Regions from separate parts of the Paenibacillus sp. J22P15 genome, predicted to be linked through region 1. Evidence: riboswitches for the same ligand, from Rfam matches in the RefSeq annotation. Region 1 holds a riboswitch; the other holds the start of a gene.
What was found. A riboswitch is a leader RNA that binds a small molecule or an ion and turns the genes downstream of it on or off. The one in region 1 is predicted to bind ZMP and ZTP.
Positions count from the first base shown of each region.

Region 2: another riboswitch for ZMP and ZTP. It lies ahead of AC0YN6_RS30010 (IMP cyclohydrolase); the one in region 1 lies ahead of rpiB (ribose 5-phosphate isomerase B).

Region 1 covers NZ_JBWDNT010000006.1:158,804-166,357, reverse strand. The annotation lists gene AC0YN6_RS15650 (L-threonylcarbamoyladenylate synthase) at 1-503, shown strand, start outside; gene AC0YN6_RS15645 (manganese efflux pump MntP) at 634-1,194, shown strand; gene AC0YN6_RS15640 (low molecular weight protein arginine phosphatase) at 1,237-1,815, shown strand; ZMP/ZTP riboswitch at 1,920-2,000, shown strand; gene rpiB (ribose 5-phosphate isomerase B) at 2,099-2,557, shown strand; gene AC0YN6_RS15630 (TIGR01440 family protein) at 2,574-3,179, shown strand; gene AC0YN6_RS15625 (serine hydroxymethyltransferase) at 3,259-4,506, shown strand; gene AC0YN6_RS15620 (peptide ABC transporter substrate-binding protein) at 5,243-6,913, shown strand; gene AC0YN6_RS15615 (ABC transporter permease) at 7,046-7,554, shown strand, end outside.
Region 2 covers NZ_JBWDNT010000036.1:5,590-13,143, forward strand. The annotation lists gene AC0YN6_RS29970 (IS3 family transposase) at 1-132, shown strand, start outside; gene AC0YN6_RS29975 (IS3 family transposase) at 108-281, shown strand; gene AC0YN6_RS29980 (hypothetical protein) at 455-610, shown strand; gene AC0YN6_RS29985 (hypothetical protein) at 897-1,334, shown strand; gene AC0YN6_RS29990 (hypothetical protein) at 1,505-2,134, opposite strand; gene AC0YN6_RS29995 (PadR family transcriptional regulator) at 2,377-2,718, shown strand; gene AC0YN6_RS30000 (permease prefix domain 1-containing protein) at 2,715-3,551, shown strand; gene AC0YN6_RS30005 (copper amine oxidase N-terminal domain-containing protein) at 3,841-4,695, shown strand; ZMP/ZTP riboswitch at 4,886-4,963, shown strand; gene AC0YN6_RS30010 (IMP cyclohydrolase) at 5,015-5,194, shown strand; gene AC0YN6_RS30015 (IMP cyclohydrolase) at 5,130-5,621, shown strand; partial or broken gene AC0YN6_RS30020 (IS110 family transposase) at 5,820-6,326, shown strand; partial or broken gene AC0YN6_RS30025 (IS110 family transposase) at 6,382-7,249, shown strand.

The DNA.
Region 1 (7,554 bases):
CGACTGTAATTGAGCTCAATGGCGAGCATGGTATCCGTATTTTGCGACCAGGCGGAATTACACTTGAAGCGCTGCGGGCAGCTGTACCCTCTGCGATAATCGAGAGCGGTTCGGTAGAAGAACCAGAGACAGCTCCGCGTTCTCCGGGCATGAAATATACGCATTATGCACCGCAGGGTGAGCTCGAGCTTGTACAGGGAGACTCTGAAGCTGTCGTAGCTTACATTCAAGAACAGGCGGCAGACGCGAGGGCGCGCGGTGAGATAACGGGTGTGCTTGCCTTTGAAGAGAGGCTGCAGCGATATGAAGCAGACCTCGTATTGACCTTAGGAAGTGAAGCGGAGCTTGGCGAAGCCGCGCATCAGCTGTATGCAGCATTGCGTAATTTTGACGGAGCTGGTGTGCAGCGCATTTGGGCAGAGGGCTGCGATGAGATGGGCATTGGCGCAGCGCTAATGAATAGACTTGTTAAAGCGGCAGGTAACCGAATAACTCGTGTATAGGTGGAAATTGTGCAATTGTTTTAGAATCATACTTTTAATAATAAATTAGCTTGATGCAGCTGTAGTATGTTTGTCCTCATGTCCGCATATGTTTGGTAAAGAAAACAGGCGGACATGGAGGAGATAGACTGTGGTAGAAGCACAATTGCAGGCTGGACAGTTTTTGACGCTGCTCATTATTGCGGTGGCACTCAGTCTAGACGCATTTTCTCTGGGGCTTGGCATTGGTCTCAAAGGCATTCGGCTGAGGGATGTTTTGAAGCTGGGCGTTGTGATTGCGTTGTTCCATATTCTGATGCCGCTGGCAGGCATTTTTACAGGGCAATACGTTGGTGCCCTCCTCGGAGATGTTGCCACGACTGCGGCAGGGATCTTACTGGTGCTGCTCGGAGGACATATGATTTATAGCTCACTGCGCGGGGAAGAGGTGCAATCCTTTGATCATAAATCTTTATGGGGTTTGCTCGTCCTTTCTCTTAGTGTCAGCATCGACTCCTTCTCGGTAGGAATTACGCTCGGTATGTTCGCAGCTAACATGTGGATGACGGTACTGCTTATTGGTCTGCTCGGCGGGCTAATGTCTATATTTGGCTTAATGCTTGGTCGTAAGGTGAGCGGCCAACTTGGTGAGTATGGAGAGGCTATTGGCGGAGGGATATTGTTCGTATTCGGCATCTTGTTTATTTTTTAATCGATAAAGAGCTTGTAATAGAATGCAAAAGGAGTGGGCAGTGTGAAACGTATTTTATTTGTTTGTACCGGCAATACATGCCGCTCGCCGATGGCAGAAGCAATGCTGCGCCGGATGGCTGCTTTGAGAGGGATTACCGTCGCTGTTCGTTCCGCAGGCATTTCCACCATCGATGGTCTGCCGGTGTCAGCTCAAGCAGTGGAAACACTTAAACAACGGGATATTGAACACAAGAGCACCTCGCTTGCACTGACAAGCGAGGCAGTTGGCTGGGCTGACATTATTTTGACTATGACAGTCAACCATAAGCGCGGGCTGCTGCAATGGCACCCTGAGGCAGTCGATAAAGTTTATACGTTAAAGGAATATGCGAATCTGGATGCTCGTGTGCTCGCTGATATTGAGGAGCTGGAGCAGTTGTATTCAGAGCTCCATATGAAGCAAGCGCTTGGTCAGCAGCTGACTGGGGAAGAAAGAAGACGTTTGCTTGAGCTGGAGCGCAGAATACCAAGCTTCGATATTGGAGATCCTTTTGGCGGTTCGCTCGCAATTTACAATAGCAGCGCCAATGAAATTGAGGATGCGCTTGTGAAGCTGCTGGATAAGCTGACCAAAAAATAATACTGCGTAACGTAAGATGAATCTCCCGAGGAAAGCTTTAGCGGGTTAAGCTAGTATGGATTGATTTTTGAAGATGTCTCAGTTATAATAAACTGACAATATACGGTTTCCGATGTAACTGGCGACGGAAGTGGGTAACCACGGTGGAGCATCGGAATATACGGCCGGTCGCCTGGGCAAAGAGCAGCATGCTAATTAGCATGTCTTGCTCTTTTTTCGTCTTTTTGAGCAAAAATAGGTATACTAGCACTGTGATGTTTCATTTCTAAGGAGGTCTTTTACGTTGAAAATTGCTATTGGTGCCGATCATGCAGGCTACCGTTTGAAGGACGAGGTTGTACCTTATCTTCAATCGCTTGGTCATGAAATTGAAGATGTTGGTTGCAACTGTGACCAATCGGTTGATTATCCAGACTATGCATTGCCCGTATGCGACCTTGTTACGAGCGGCAAAGCAGAGCGCGGTATTCTAATTTGCGGAACTGGAATTGGTATGTCGATTGCAGCTAATAAAGTACGCGGTATCCGTTGTGCACTCGTGAATGATATGTTCTCAGCCAAAGCAACACGGGAGCATAACGATACGAATGTTTTGGCGCTTGGGGAACGTGTTGTTGGTCCTGGAATGGCTTTGGAAATCGTTCGTATATGGCTGGAAACACCGTTCTCGAACGGGGAGCGTCATGTCGGTCGAGTAAATAAAGTGAAACAAATTGAAGAAAAGTACAGCAGCCAGTCCTAATTAGGGGGCCATCGCAATGAGCGTAAACGAAAACGTACAGCTTGGAGTCATTGCAGAGCAGGTAGAAGTCATTGTTCGAGAGCTGGTGTCGGCAGGCGGGCTTGTTATGAGTCAGCTGCTTGTAATCGGTGTAAGTACTAGTGAGGTGCTCGGTCACCGCATTGGGACTGCAGGAACGATGGAGACGGCTGCACAGATTTACGCAGGCGTGGAAGCTGTTCGACGCGAGGTAGGTTTCATTCCAGTTTATCAGTGCTGCGAGCATTTGAATCGCGCGCTTGTAATTGATCTAGCTGTTGCACAGCGATGGGGCTTCGAAATTGTTGGTGCAATTCCTGTGCCGAAAGCAGGCGGATCCATGGCGGCATACGCCTATCGTCAGCTGAAGGAGCCTTGTTTGGTGGAAACGGTACAAGCACATGCAGGCATCGATATCGGTGATAGTTTCATTGGCATGCATCTGAAGCGCGTAGCTGTTCCAGTTCGTCCGTCCATCCGTGAGATTGGGGAAGCCCATGTTACGATGGCCGTTACAAGACCGAAATTAATCGGCGGTTCCCGCGCAGTATACGAGCAGGACACGAGTATTACGGCAGAGCAATCGACTGGAGCATGCGAATAGCTGCGTGATGAGCCATGATGATTTTATTTTATAAACCATTTAATAATATAGGCTGTCTAATTTGAGGAGGAATTTGATCATGGAAAATTTGCGCAAACAAGACCCAGAAGTATTGAAAGCATTAGGACTCGAGCTTACGCGTCAGCGTGATAATATCGAGCTTATCGCATCCGAGAACATTGTTAGTGAAGCAGTATTAGAAGCAATGGGCAGCGTACTAACGAACAAATATGCAGAAGGTTACCCAAGCAAACGTTTCTACGGCGGCTGTGAGCATGTGGATATCGTTGAAGATATCGCTCGTAACCGTGCGAAAGAGCTATTCGGTGCTGAACATGCGAACGTGCAGCCTCACTCCGGCGCACAAGCGAACATGGCAGTTTACCTTGCAGCTTTGAAGCCTGGCGACACGGTTCTAGGTATGAACCTCGCACATGGCGGTCACTTGACTCACGGCAGCCCTGTTAATGCATCCGGCTTGCTTTACAACTTCGTGGCTTATGGCGTACAAGAGGATTCCTTCACAATCGATTACGAAGAAGTTCGCAAGCTTGCTTTCAAACACCGTCCTCGTTTAATCGTGGCAGGCGCAAGTGCATATCCGCGTACTATCGATTTCGAGAAGCTTGGCAAAATCGCTACTGATGTTGGCGCATTGTTCATGGTTGATATGGCTCATATCGCTGGTTTAGTTGCAGCTGGCCTTCATCCGAGCCCAGTGCCGCATGCACATTTCGTAACAACGACAACACACAAAACCCTTCGCGGTCCTCGCGGCGGTATGATCCTTTGTCGTCAACCTTGGGCTGCAGCTATCGATAAAGCTGTTTTCCCTGGTTCACAAGGTGGTCCATTGATGCATATTATTGCTGCGAAAGCTGTTGCTTTCGGCGAAGCGCTTAAACCTGAATTCAAACAATATGCAACACAAGTGGTCAAAAATGCGAAAGTCCTTTCCGAAGAGCTTGTTGCAAAAGGTTTCAACATCGTTTCCGGCGGTACAGACAACCACTTGATGCTGCTTGATACACGCAGTCTGAACATTACAGGCAAAGCTGCTGAGCATGTTCTTGATGAAGTAGGCATTACCGTTAACAAAAATGCGATTCCATTCGATCCAACTAGTCCGTTCGTTACTTCTGGTATTCGTATTGGTACACCAGCAGCAACCGCTCGCGGCATGGAAGAGAGCGCAATGAAGGTTATTGCTGAAGTTATTACACTCGTGCTTAACAGCCCGCAAGATCAAGATGTGCTTGCTAAAGCTCGTGGTATGGTTCGTGATCTTACGGCGCAATATCCGCTTTATCCAGGTATGACTTACTAATTTCAAATATTTATTACTTTAAATTAGGACCTACACGGTGCATATGCGCCGTTAGGTCTTTTTTGCTGTTTTAATCGTGTACAACTATTTTTTATGAAAATTTGTACAGGAATAATAAATGTATAAGTGATTCAGATGTAATGAGGTTGTATTTAATAGTAAAAGTGAAGGGCGTTACATCTATTTTTCCAGAAAATAATTAATGAATAAAATCAGAGGTTTTTGCTATGATTGAAGTGGATATGCAGTATTTTCATGAAATATACCGCTTGAAAACGATATATGATGGATTTAAATGGAATATAAAAGAATATATGTTTTAAATCGTAATTTATAAATTAAGACCTAAATTTGTTAAATATTAACTGGCAAAATAATAATTTTAAAAATTAACATCATAATTAATCGAATAAACGCTGTGAAGCATTAAAGCAACAGATTAATTAATTGAATAAACGCGTTAATGCGCTAAAGAAAAGTGTATAAAAGTATATTGAAACAAAAATTTACAGCTTACATATTCTTGATAAATAATTAACATGGTTGTATAGTGAAAAATATTATAAAACATTTATCTCATTGTTTAAATGGGGATGGTATTCAGCGCTGCTCAAGAGGATACGTATATTTGCATTGGACAAACTAGTTTTTGATGCAAATGTTTGTAAACGAAGCGCGTGCGTTGAACGATTTTACCCAAGTTGAACACAGTAGAGAAAAAAACGGGAGGATTACAATGAGAACAAGAAAGTCTGCTTTATCATTTATTGCTGCTTTACTCATTCTTGCTATTGTCGCTGTAGGTTGTACGCCGAAACCAGAAGCGGGCAACAACGGCAATACAAACGGAGGAACTTCCGGCGAGACATCCGAAGCGAAACCATTCCGTATGAATATTCACTCTGAGCCGTCTACTCTTGATCCTGCACTGATGGAAGACAATGTGTCGGGTACTTTGGCAACTGGAATTTACGAAGGTTTGACACGTAAAAACGAGAATGGCGAGTCCATTCCGGCTACTGCAGAAAAATGGGTAAAATCGGAAGATGGCAAAACCTATACATTTACAATCCGCAAGGATGCAAAATGGAGCAATGGTGACCCGGTTACAGCAAATGACTATGAATTTTCTTGGAAACGCGCAATTGATCCTAATGTAGGTTCAACTTATGCGTACCAATTTTACTACATCGTTGGCGCACAAGATTATAACGAAAGTAAAGTGGACAATGCTGATGGCGTAGGTGTTAAAGCGCTGGATGCTCAAACGCTTGAAGTTAAGCTTAATGCGCCTACTCCTTATTTCTTGAGCCTAACATCGTTCTCCGTGTACAATCCTGTTCATCAATCGGTGAAGGACAATGCCGCTTGGGCAGCTGATGCGAAAACAATCATCGGTAACGGTCCTTTCAAAATGAGCGAATGGCAGCACAATACGTCAATCAAGCTCGTTCCGAACGATAACTACTATGATAAAGACCAAGTGAAGTTTTCTGCTGTTGAATTTTCAATGATCTCTGATTCTGCAACTGAGCTTGCGAACTATGAGACTGATAAACTTGACTACACAGGTAAACCAACAGGTGAAATTCCAGCTGAACAAATCCCGGTTCTAAAAGAATCGAAGAAGGATGAGTTCTATACAAAAGGTATTGCAAGCTCGTACTACTACCAGTTCAATACGGAGAAAGCTCCTTTCAACAATGTGAAAGTTCGTAAAGCACTTGCGATGGCTATTGACCGTCAAGCAATCGTTGAGAGCGTAACGATGGCTGGCGAGGTTCCATCATTCGGTTTCGTTCCACCAGGCATCATTGGTGAGAAGGTAGATTACCGTACAGAAGTGAAAGATGATTTCTTCACTGAAGATGTGGAGGCAGCTAAGAAATTGCTAGCTGAAGGACTATCTGAGCTTAAGCTTGATAAGTTCCCTAAAGTTACACTAACTTTCAACACAAGTGATGGACATAAGAAAATTGCTGAAGCAATTGTTGAAATGTGGCGTATAAATCTTGGTATTGAGGTTGGTATCGAGAACCAAGAGTTCCCAGTTCTATTGGAAAACCGTTCATCAATGAACTATGACATTTCTCGCGCTGGCTGGGGAGCAGATTATAACGATCCAATGACTTACTTGGATATGTTTGTGACTGGCGGCGGTCAAAATAATACTGGCTTTGCATCTGCTGAATATGATGCTTTGATCAAAAAAGCAAATACAAGCGGAGATCAAAAAGAGCGTATGGCAGCTATGACTGAGGCTGAGAAAATCCTTATGGAATATATGCCGATCATGCCGATCTACTACTACAGCAACGTGTACATGCTTAAACCTGGATTCAAGAACATTTTCTCTGACTACAAAGGCGACGTTGACTACACAAGAGGTTATTACGAAGCGGAATAGTCGCCCTTCTTGCACCTGAAGCTAGGGATATATGCGGGGTGTCCGCATATATCCCTTTCTTGTTGACAGATTCAGACTTTAACACTAAAGCATTACTTCTTGTTTATATTCTGTAAGGAGGTGTCCATTGCGTTGATAAAATATGTATCCAAGAAGTTTCTGTCCATGATTGCTTCATTGTTTATTCTTGCGTCGGCTACTTTCTTTCTCATGAAGATTATTCCGGGCGACCCGTTCATTAGGGAAAAAGCGATTCCCGAAAAAATAAAAGAGCAGCTCTTTGCAATGTACGGCCTGGACCAGCCGTTGTTGAAGCAGTATCTCATGTATCTAAACAATTTGCTTCATGGCGACTTAGGGATGTCGATGAAACAGCAATATATGTCCGTATCTCGCATTATCAAGGACAGCTTTATTTATTCTGCTCAAATTGGACTTTTTGCAGTTATAGTATCACTGGCAATTGGTCTTATCTTAGGTATTGTCGCTGCACTTAATCACCGCAAATGGTTGGATAGCGCGACGATTATTATTGCCGTTCTTGGGGTATCGATCCCCAATTTCCTAGCTGCATCTATGTTGCAGTATGTTCTAGGAAGCAAGCTGCGCTGGCTCAATGTATCCGGTCTGAATGACCCGAC
Region 2 (7,554 bases), on a different contig from region 1:
AGCGACAGGGGATTTCAATACACCTCACTCGACTTCAAAGAGCTCTTGGACGAAAACCAACTGTCTCAGAGTATGTCCCGAATTGGCAGTGCATTGATAACGGCCCAATGGAATCTTTCTGGGGAACCCTAAAATGTGAGAAGTATTTTTTACACTCGTACCATACCTTTGAGGAGCTCGCGCGAGACATTGAGGCCTATATCCACTTTTACAATAACGAACGGTTACAAGCAAAACTAAACGGCCTCAGTCCGATGGAATACAGGACTAAGGCCGCTTAATTGACTTTTATTTATTGTTCTGTCTACTTGACGGGGTGCAGTTCAGTCGGCAGTTGCTCCATTTTTCATTACACTAACGGGCAGTAGAGCGTGGCAGTAGCCAGCCGCAACTAAATGTCCATATAGACGTATAGACTGACTAACTAACCAAAGTAAATTCGTGAGGTAAAGTTATGAAGAAAATTAGTGGCAGTATTTTGCTTGTGACAGCCATTATCATCACGACCGTATTACTTTATGATTTCTTCACAGTATCAAAAGTGGAATCAAGGCAAATCTTGAAAGATATATCGCTAGTCAATCGTTTAAATGGAACGTTGAAGGGATAAGCAGGGAAAGGGATTTTTGGGTTGTATACTTATCTCCAGTAGATGCTGTTAAGGAAATTACATGGCTCTACATTGATAGACGTTCGGGGGAAATACAAAAAATCACAGAGACCGAGTAACAAATTATGCCCAATATTGATAAATTCATTGAACCAACGGGTACTATAGTTGAACAAACAAGGAGGAGTTTGCTGCGGCAACTGCTCCCTTTATTTGTTAAGCTAACGGGAGGATAGTGCAACATAACTTCTCATTGATCGTCTGTAAATGCAAAGGAGGTTTACATATGAACTTAATGAGACCAGTTTTTATTGGTACTGCACTGTTGATTTTATTCCTATCAGGCTGTGGTAATTTTCAAAAGGATAAGGAAAATAATATACAGGTATCGAAATCAGTTGAGACAGAGGAACCAGTTTCGATACCGATCAGTTCCTCTATTCCCTTTGAAGATCGAATACCTAGTGATGATAGTGTATTAAGAAAAATTGCTTGGGAACAAGTAAGTGACAACGCGAAAGAAACTGTTATCGGCGACTGGAAGGAAGCCCCCATAGATAAATCGAGTTTTGAACAAGTGCCAATTAAGAAGGACTCTATAAAGACATCAAATAACATTTATAAGGTTACCTTTAAGACAAATCAAGACGATTTAATTGGGGCAATAGGGATTTACATCGATGCTGTATCAAACCAGGTTGTAGGAAAAGACGCTCGTAAATAAAACATGGTTATTAGGGTAGTTGGATTAGTGGGGCGGTAAATGCCGTAGCCTTTGTTAAACTAACGGGGAACGTTAGTTCAACAAAATAGCCGCTAGCCCGAACTTAATTTCAGGTTTGGGCTAGCGGCTAATGCAGCTTAATGATTCAATCGAGAGGCAGTTGGCAGTTGTTAATTCATCAGATTCTCTATCCGATCTGCACGGATCCAGCACATTTCCTTGATATCTATGGTCGCTTTGAAGTCGTCAATCAAGGTAAAACGATCTTGAAGACTGACCAACGACTCAATACGGAACATATCTCGCAGTCTATCAAGTCCACCCGAATCGATGTTGAATAACGCAAAAGCATCCACGTCAAGACTCATAATAAGTTTCTTTACTTTTTCTTCCTTACTATGTTCCATATAGAATTCCTCAAGTATTTTAACCCTAAAAGCGTCTGAATCAGGGTTCACATAGAGTAATTCAATAGCTTCTTCTTCAGGAAACCGTTCTTGTACATAATTCTGTAATTCAATTTCATCTTCCTCATACGAATAATCGAATGCAGATACAACTCTGCTTTGATGAAGGATGGTGAAACCCCAGCCGTGGTCTTCGAAATTATAAAAGTATAATACAGGTACGCCAGCAGTCATTTTTATAATATCCTCAGGATAGGTGTCACTAACTTCTGTACCTTCCGTAAAAAACACGCTCCATTTGTCATTAAGCGGTTTTATAAAAATGGGATTGAAGTCTTCGATAGCTTTCCTATGTTTATTCAATACAAGACTGCCTGAAGTAAATTCACTCATTTGTTTACCCCCGTAATGTCATATCATCAATTAAGATTAATATTTCGCTGGATACCAGCTAATCACCTTCATTTTCCAAGAGTATTGCTATCGGTTTGTTAAGCTAACGGGCAGTTAGTTTCAACGCCATTGGGCAGAAACTGCTCTTTTTGTCGTTAATCAATACCTTGCATTATAGAGTAGTATGTATTATAAATAGATTACAAATGATTACAATTGCTGTGGGATATGGAGGTGAGATTTTGGAAGTTAATAAAGAGGTATTAAAAGGTCATATAGACACAATAATACTCTCCCTGTTGTACAACAAAGAAATGTACGGTTACGAACTTGCCAAATCAGTACGAGAAAATAGCAGAGGACAATTCGAATTGAAAGAAGGCACGCTTTACTTGTCACTGAAGCGACTGGAAAAGAATCAGTGGATTACTTCTTACTGGAGTGACGAGCAAGGACCAGGCGGAAGAAGGAAATATTATAGAATCACGCCCTTGGGTGAAGAGACATTCACAGAAAAACGCTTGGAATGGCGGTTCATCAAAGGAATAATTGATTCATTTTTGGAGGGAGGAGATAGGAAATGAAGCAAATCGAAGTATTTGTCGATTCTGTTTATCAAAACGCTAGCGGAAACAAAAAAGAAATAAAAGAATTAAAAGGTGAAATGAGAAGCCACCTTCTAGAAGCAGTTCACGAATTGAAGAAAGAAGGGAAATCGGAACAGGAAGCAGTTCAACTCGCAATGGAACGTTTTGGTGGAGAACAGGAATTGCGTTCCGAGATTTCTCAGCTTTATCACAAACAAAAGATATTTGCAAAAGGGGTGTTGCTTGCAGCTTTTACGGTACTTATCGTCTCTATATTTTCGTTTCAATTTCTCTACCAGCGAGATTATTTGATAAGTCATGATTTTCCTCACCGATTTAACGAAAAGATAATTGACAGTCTAAAAGACCACGAATCAATTACAGAAGAAGTAAAAAAAGAAGTTGAATCCATCATACAAAGCAATAAGAGAGTTCACAATGTAGAAATTTATTATACCGAGGGTTTGGATGGAAATCCTTTAGAGGGGGAGGAATTATTTAATTACTTGGATAATGCTAAGCCTGTTTATTCCTACTCTGAAGAAGTCGATTCGCCAAAATGGCTATGGGCAGGATACAATCGCGGCGGTAACGGCATGGGGAAATGGTTTGTTTACACGTCAGCATTCGGTTACTATGTAATATCCATTTTAATTCTGGTTTTGGGAATCGCTCTTTATTGGGCTTTATTCACAATTTGGGCAATTATCTTTGCGTTCCATACGACAAGGAAGGCAAGTGTCTTATGGACGTTGATTTTCTTGTTTTTTAACATTATCGGTTTCGCGGTCTTCCTTTTGATAAATAAAAATCGAATAAATGTTTCGTGATTAAGCTAACGGGAAACGATAGTTGAAAAACACACATGATGAGCAGGCGCTGCGGTGGCCTGCTCATTTTATTGAGCTAACGCGCAGTATAGCTTAATATTTAACTGTATAAAAAAGGAACTTTTTATTAACGATGTGCGTCTATACTTACGGGTATGATGAATTCCAGGAGTATCAGACATGGAGATCCTTCCGCCGATTAACAACCCTCTTGGAAAGGAGTGCTAGAACAAAAAAATGTTGGGGCAAATAGCTTCCACATTTAATTTTGATAAAAGGAGCTATTAGAATGAAAAAGGTTTTATCGGGAGTACTCTTTGCATTGATTCTAATCATTACATCGTCAACTACTTATGCAGCAGACACAGACATTCAAATAAAAGTTGATGGTTTTGCTATTGCATCCGATGTGAAAGCCGAAATTAAGAATAATCGTACAATGGTTCCTTTACGTGTTATCAGTGAAAATTTGGGGGCTAAGGTCCATTGGTCGAATTCTGAAATTACTCTCACTAAAAGCAATATGCAAGTAACATTAAAACCAAACAGCAGTACAGCAATCATAAACGGTAAAACGGTACTGCTTGATGTAAAACCATATATAAAAAATAATCGCACAATCGTTCCACTTCGCTTTATTTCAGAAGCATTTGGCTGCACAGTCAATTATAAAAACTCCATCGTAACCGTTGATACCGAGCCATTAATCATAGACGGTATAAAAGTGAAAGCATTGCAGCAGGAATACCACATGACTATGGGTGGCGTAGTACAGCAAATTAATGTGAATGCTTATTACAAAGAAATTTATAATATTTTTGTAGAAAACAAAGGCAGCAAGGTCGAAGCTCCAGCTGATTACTCGTGGCAGATTCATCTCGTCCAAGCTGGGGCATATTATAAAAATGCGCAATATGATTTTTTAGATCAAATAGGGAACAGCATAAAACGCTTTGATATTTACTCATTAATGGAATCTTTTCCACCTGAACCTTTGTCAAGCTCCCCAAAGGTTTTGATGTATGACGATGCGGAAAAACAATGGTACTTGTTTAGTGATACCGCAAGTCAATCCATTAATCAGTTAATTGATAACGCGTTAATGAACGGTTTTCTAACGATTATCAGTAATACAGTTGCATAGCCAGATAAAATTCTTTTCTTGTTGTACTAACGGGAAACGTTAGCTCCATAAACATTAAAACGAGGCTGCCGAAACAAAACGGCAGCCTCGTTGAGCTAACGGGCAGTTTAACGTGGTAGCGGTTGGTGCCAGTTAATCCTTGTAATAATTGATTTTATAGGCAGTAATTGTTATTATGAGAGGTAATTTAGAACTTATATGTGACTGGCGAAGCATGGAGATCCATGAGGGAGCATATAAGTTGGAGCCGTACGCCTGGGCAGAGGTAAGGGGAAATTCCCCTTACCTCTTTATGTTTACTCGAGAGGAGCAAGTGCAAATGAAAACAATTCAACACGATTTGTTTAAAAATCCATATCCGGGAAGAACGCTCATCGTAGGTATGACTCCTTCCGGGTCGCATTATGTACAGGTGTATTGGATTATGGGGAGAAGTGCAAACAGCCGCAACCGCGTATTTGGAACTGGATGGATGGAGTGTAAAGAACAAAGCATTTGATCCCGCCCAGATGGAAGATCCTTCACTCATTATTTATTATCCTATCCGGCATTGGGATGACGTGCATATTGTCTCAAATGGTGATCAAACTGATACTATTTATGATGGGTTGCAGCATAACCGGACTTTTGAACAATCTTTAATGCTTCGAGAGTTTGAACCTGATGCTCCGCACTTTACTCCGAGAATTTCAGCCGTGATTAATACAGAGCGTAAACAGTATAGTTTGTCGATTCTAAAAACACATGACAACGACCCTTCAGTTTGCTTACGTAATAGTTATCAATACAGCAGATTTAAGAGGGGCATTGGTCATTGCATTCACACGTACAAATCGGAGCAGAATGGTGTACTAAAGCCATTTGAAGGTGATCCTTTCGAATTGCCACTATTCAATTCAATTAATGAAATAGCAGACTTTTATTAGGAGCGTATCAATGCTGAAAACAAAATCGCATTGTTAGTAAAGTTTGTTAATGTTTTAAATAAAGATATTCAATTCCAAATTCGAAATAAGCATTCAACTAAACATTCCTGTTGAGGCTAAGAAATAGCCTTTGTCAAAAAAAAGAGCGCCTCGGTATGATGGGTTTGTCCAATACACCATCAAGGAGGCGCTATTACTATGAACTTTAAGCAATCAGACGTACAAAATCAACGGATTGAACGAATTACCACCTCGCATCTTGTCGTAGGGATCGACATGGCCAAAGAAACGCATGTCGCACAAGCTACGAATATCCGAGGGATCGTGGTTTCCAAACGACATCTCTCATTTTCAAATAGCATTGAAGGCTTTGAAAAATTGAGTCGCTGGATGACGGAGTTACAGCAGAAACACCGACTAAAGAAGCTCATCATCGGCATGGAGCCAACCGGACATTACTGGTTTAACCTGGCCAACTGGTTAGCAGATAAGGAATTACACGTGGTTATGGTTAACCCTGCTACGACGAAGCGCAATAAAGAAAATCGAGATAATAGTCTATCAAAGAACGACCCCAAAGATGCACTTATCATCGCAGATTCAGTAAGTCGGGGCTTCTACTATGAGTACACGAGTCAATCGCTTGTGTTTCAACGCTTACGGACCATAATGAGTGATCGCGAATTCTGGGTGTCGAACAGTGTAGCTTAATAGGAACCGACGCAACTTCAGAATTTCCTTAGGCTGATTAGCTTGTTGGCTGATCGAACCGGATCAACGGATTGAACGAATTACCACCTCGCATCTCGTCGTAGGCATCGACATGGCTAAAGAAACGCATGTCGCGCAAGCTACGAATTTCCGAGGGATCGTGGTTTCCAAACGACATCTCTCATTCTCAAATAGCATGGAAGGCTTTGAAAAATTGAACCGCTGGATGACGGAGTTACTGCAGAAACACCGATTAAAGAAGCTCATCATCGGCATGGAGCCAACCGGACATTACTGGTTTAACCTGGCCAACTGGTTAGCAGATAAGGGATTACACGTGGTTATGGTTAACCCTGCTACGACCAAGAGAAACAAAGAAAACCGGGATAACAGTCCATCAAAAAATGATCCCAAAGATGCTCTTGTCATCGCAGACTCTGTCAGTCGGGGCTTCTACTACGAGTACACGCGTCAATCGGTTGTGTTTCAACGATTACGGACGATGATGAGTGATCGCGAATTCTGGGCGTCGAACAGTGTACGCCTGCAGAATCGAATCATTTAGCTGGCACAGGAGATTTAAGGCAGTATGCGCATGGACGTCAGGTATTGCGGAAGGGGTCGGCCTGAATTTGGCCGAAAGTACATCTGGAAAGCGTAAAGGACGCATTGTTCTTTCGAAGCGAGGAGACTCTGGTTTGCGAAAATATCTCTATCTTGCAACCGTTTAGCTCGTTTGGAATAATCCTGTTTTCCGCCATTTGCATGAGCACAATTTGCAAGAAAAGAAGATGAAAAAGCAGCAATCCATATTTAAGTTAATAGGAAAGCTGTCACGAATTCTAGTTGGTATTGTTCAACGCGGAGAAACGTTCATGCCAGAGAAAAGCGTTCTGACTTGGACAGTAGCAGCTTAAGTTAAGAAGTATCACGTATATTGACTCATCTCGGGATTTCACAAAGAAAGCACGGAGGACCGAGTTCGTGTCCCATAAGGGCTCAGACCCATCCGCTAAACGCTATCGGTCTCCACACCTTGGACAGGTATAACGAAGGAATGTAAGGGCATTGACCCGTTGAGTTGTGGGAGGGTGAACCTCCAGGGATCATGTGGAGTATGCGTGCAGTAGAGACATCCTGGGGAATATTTTCTAGTATTCCTCTATTTCCGCATGCCCAGCCCACCACCTCAACAGGCAGCAACTGCGTTGCTTCCTGAGAT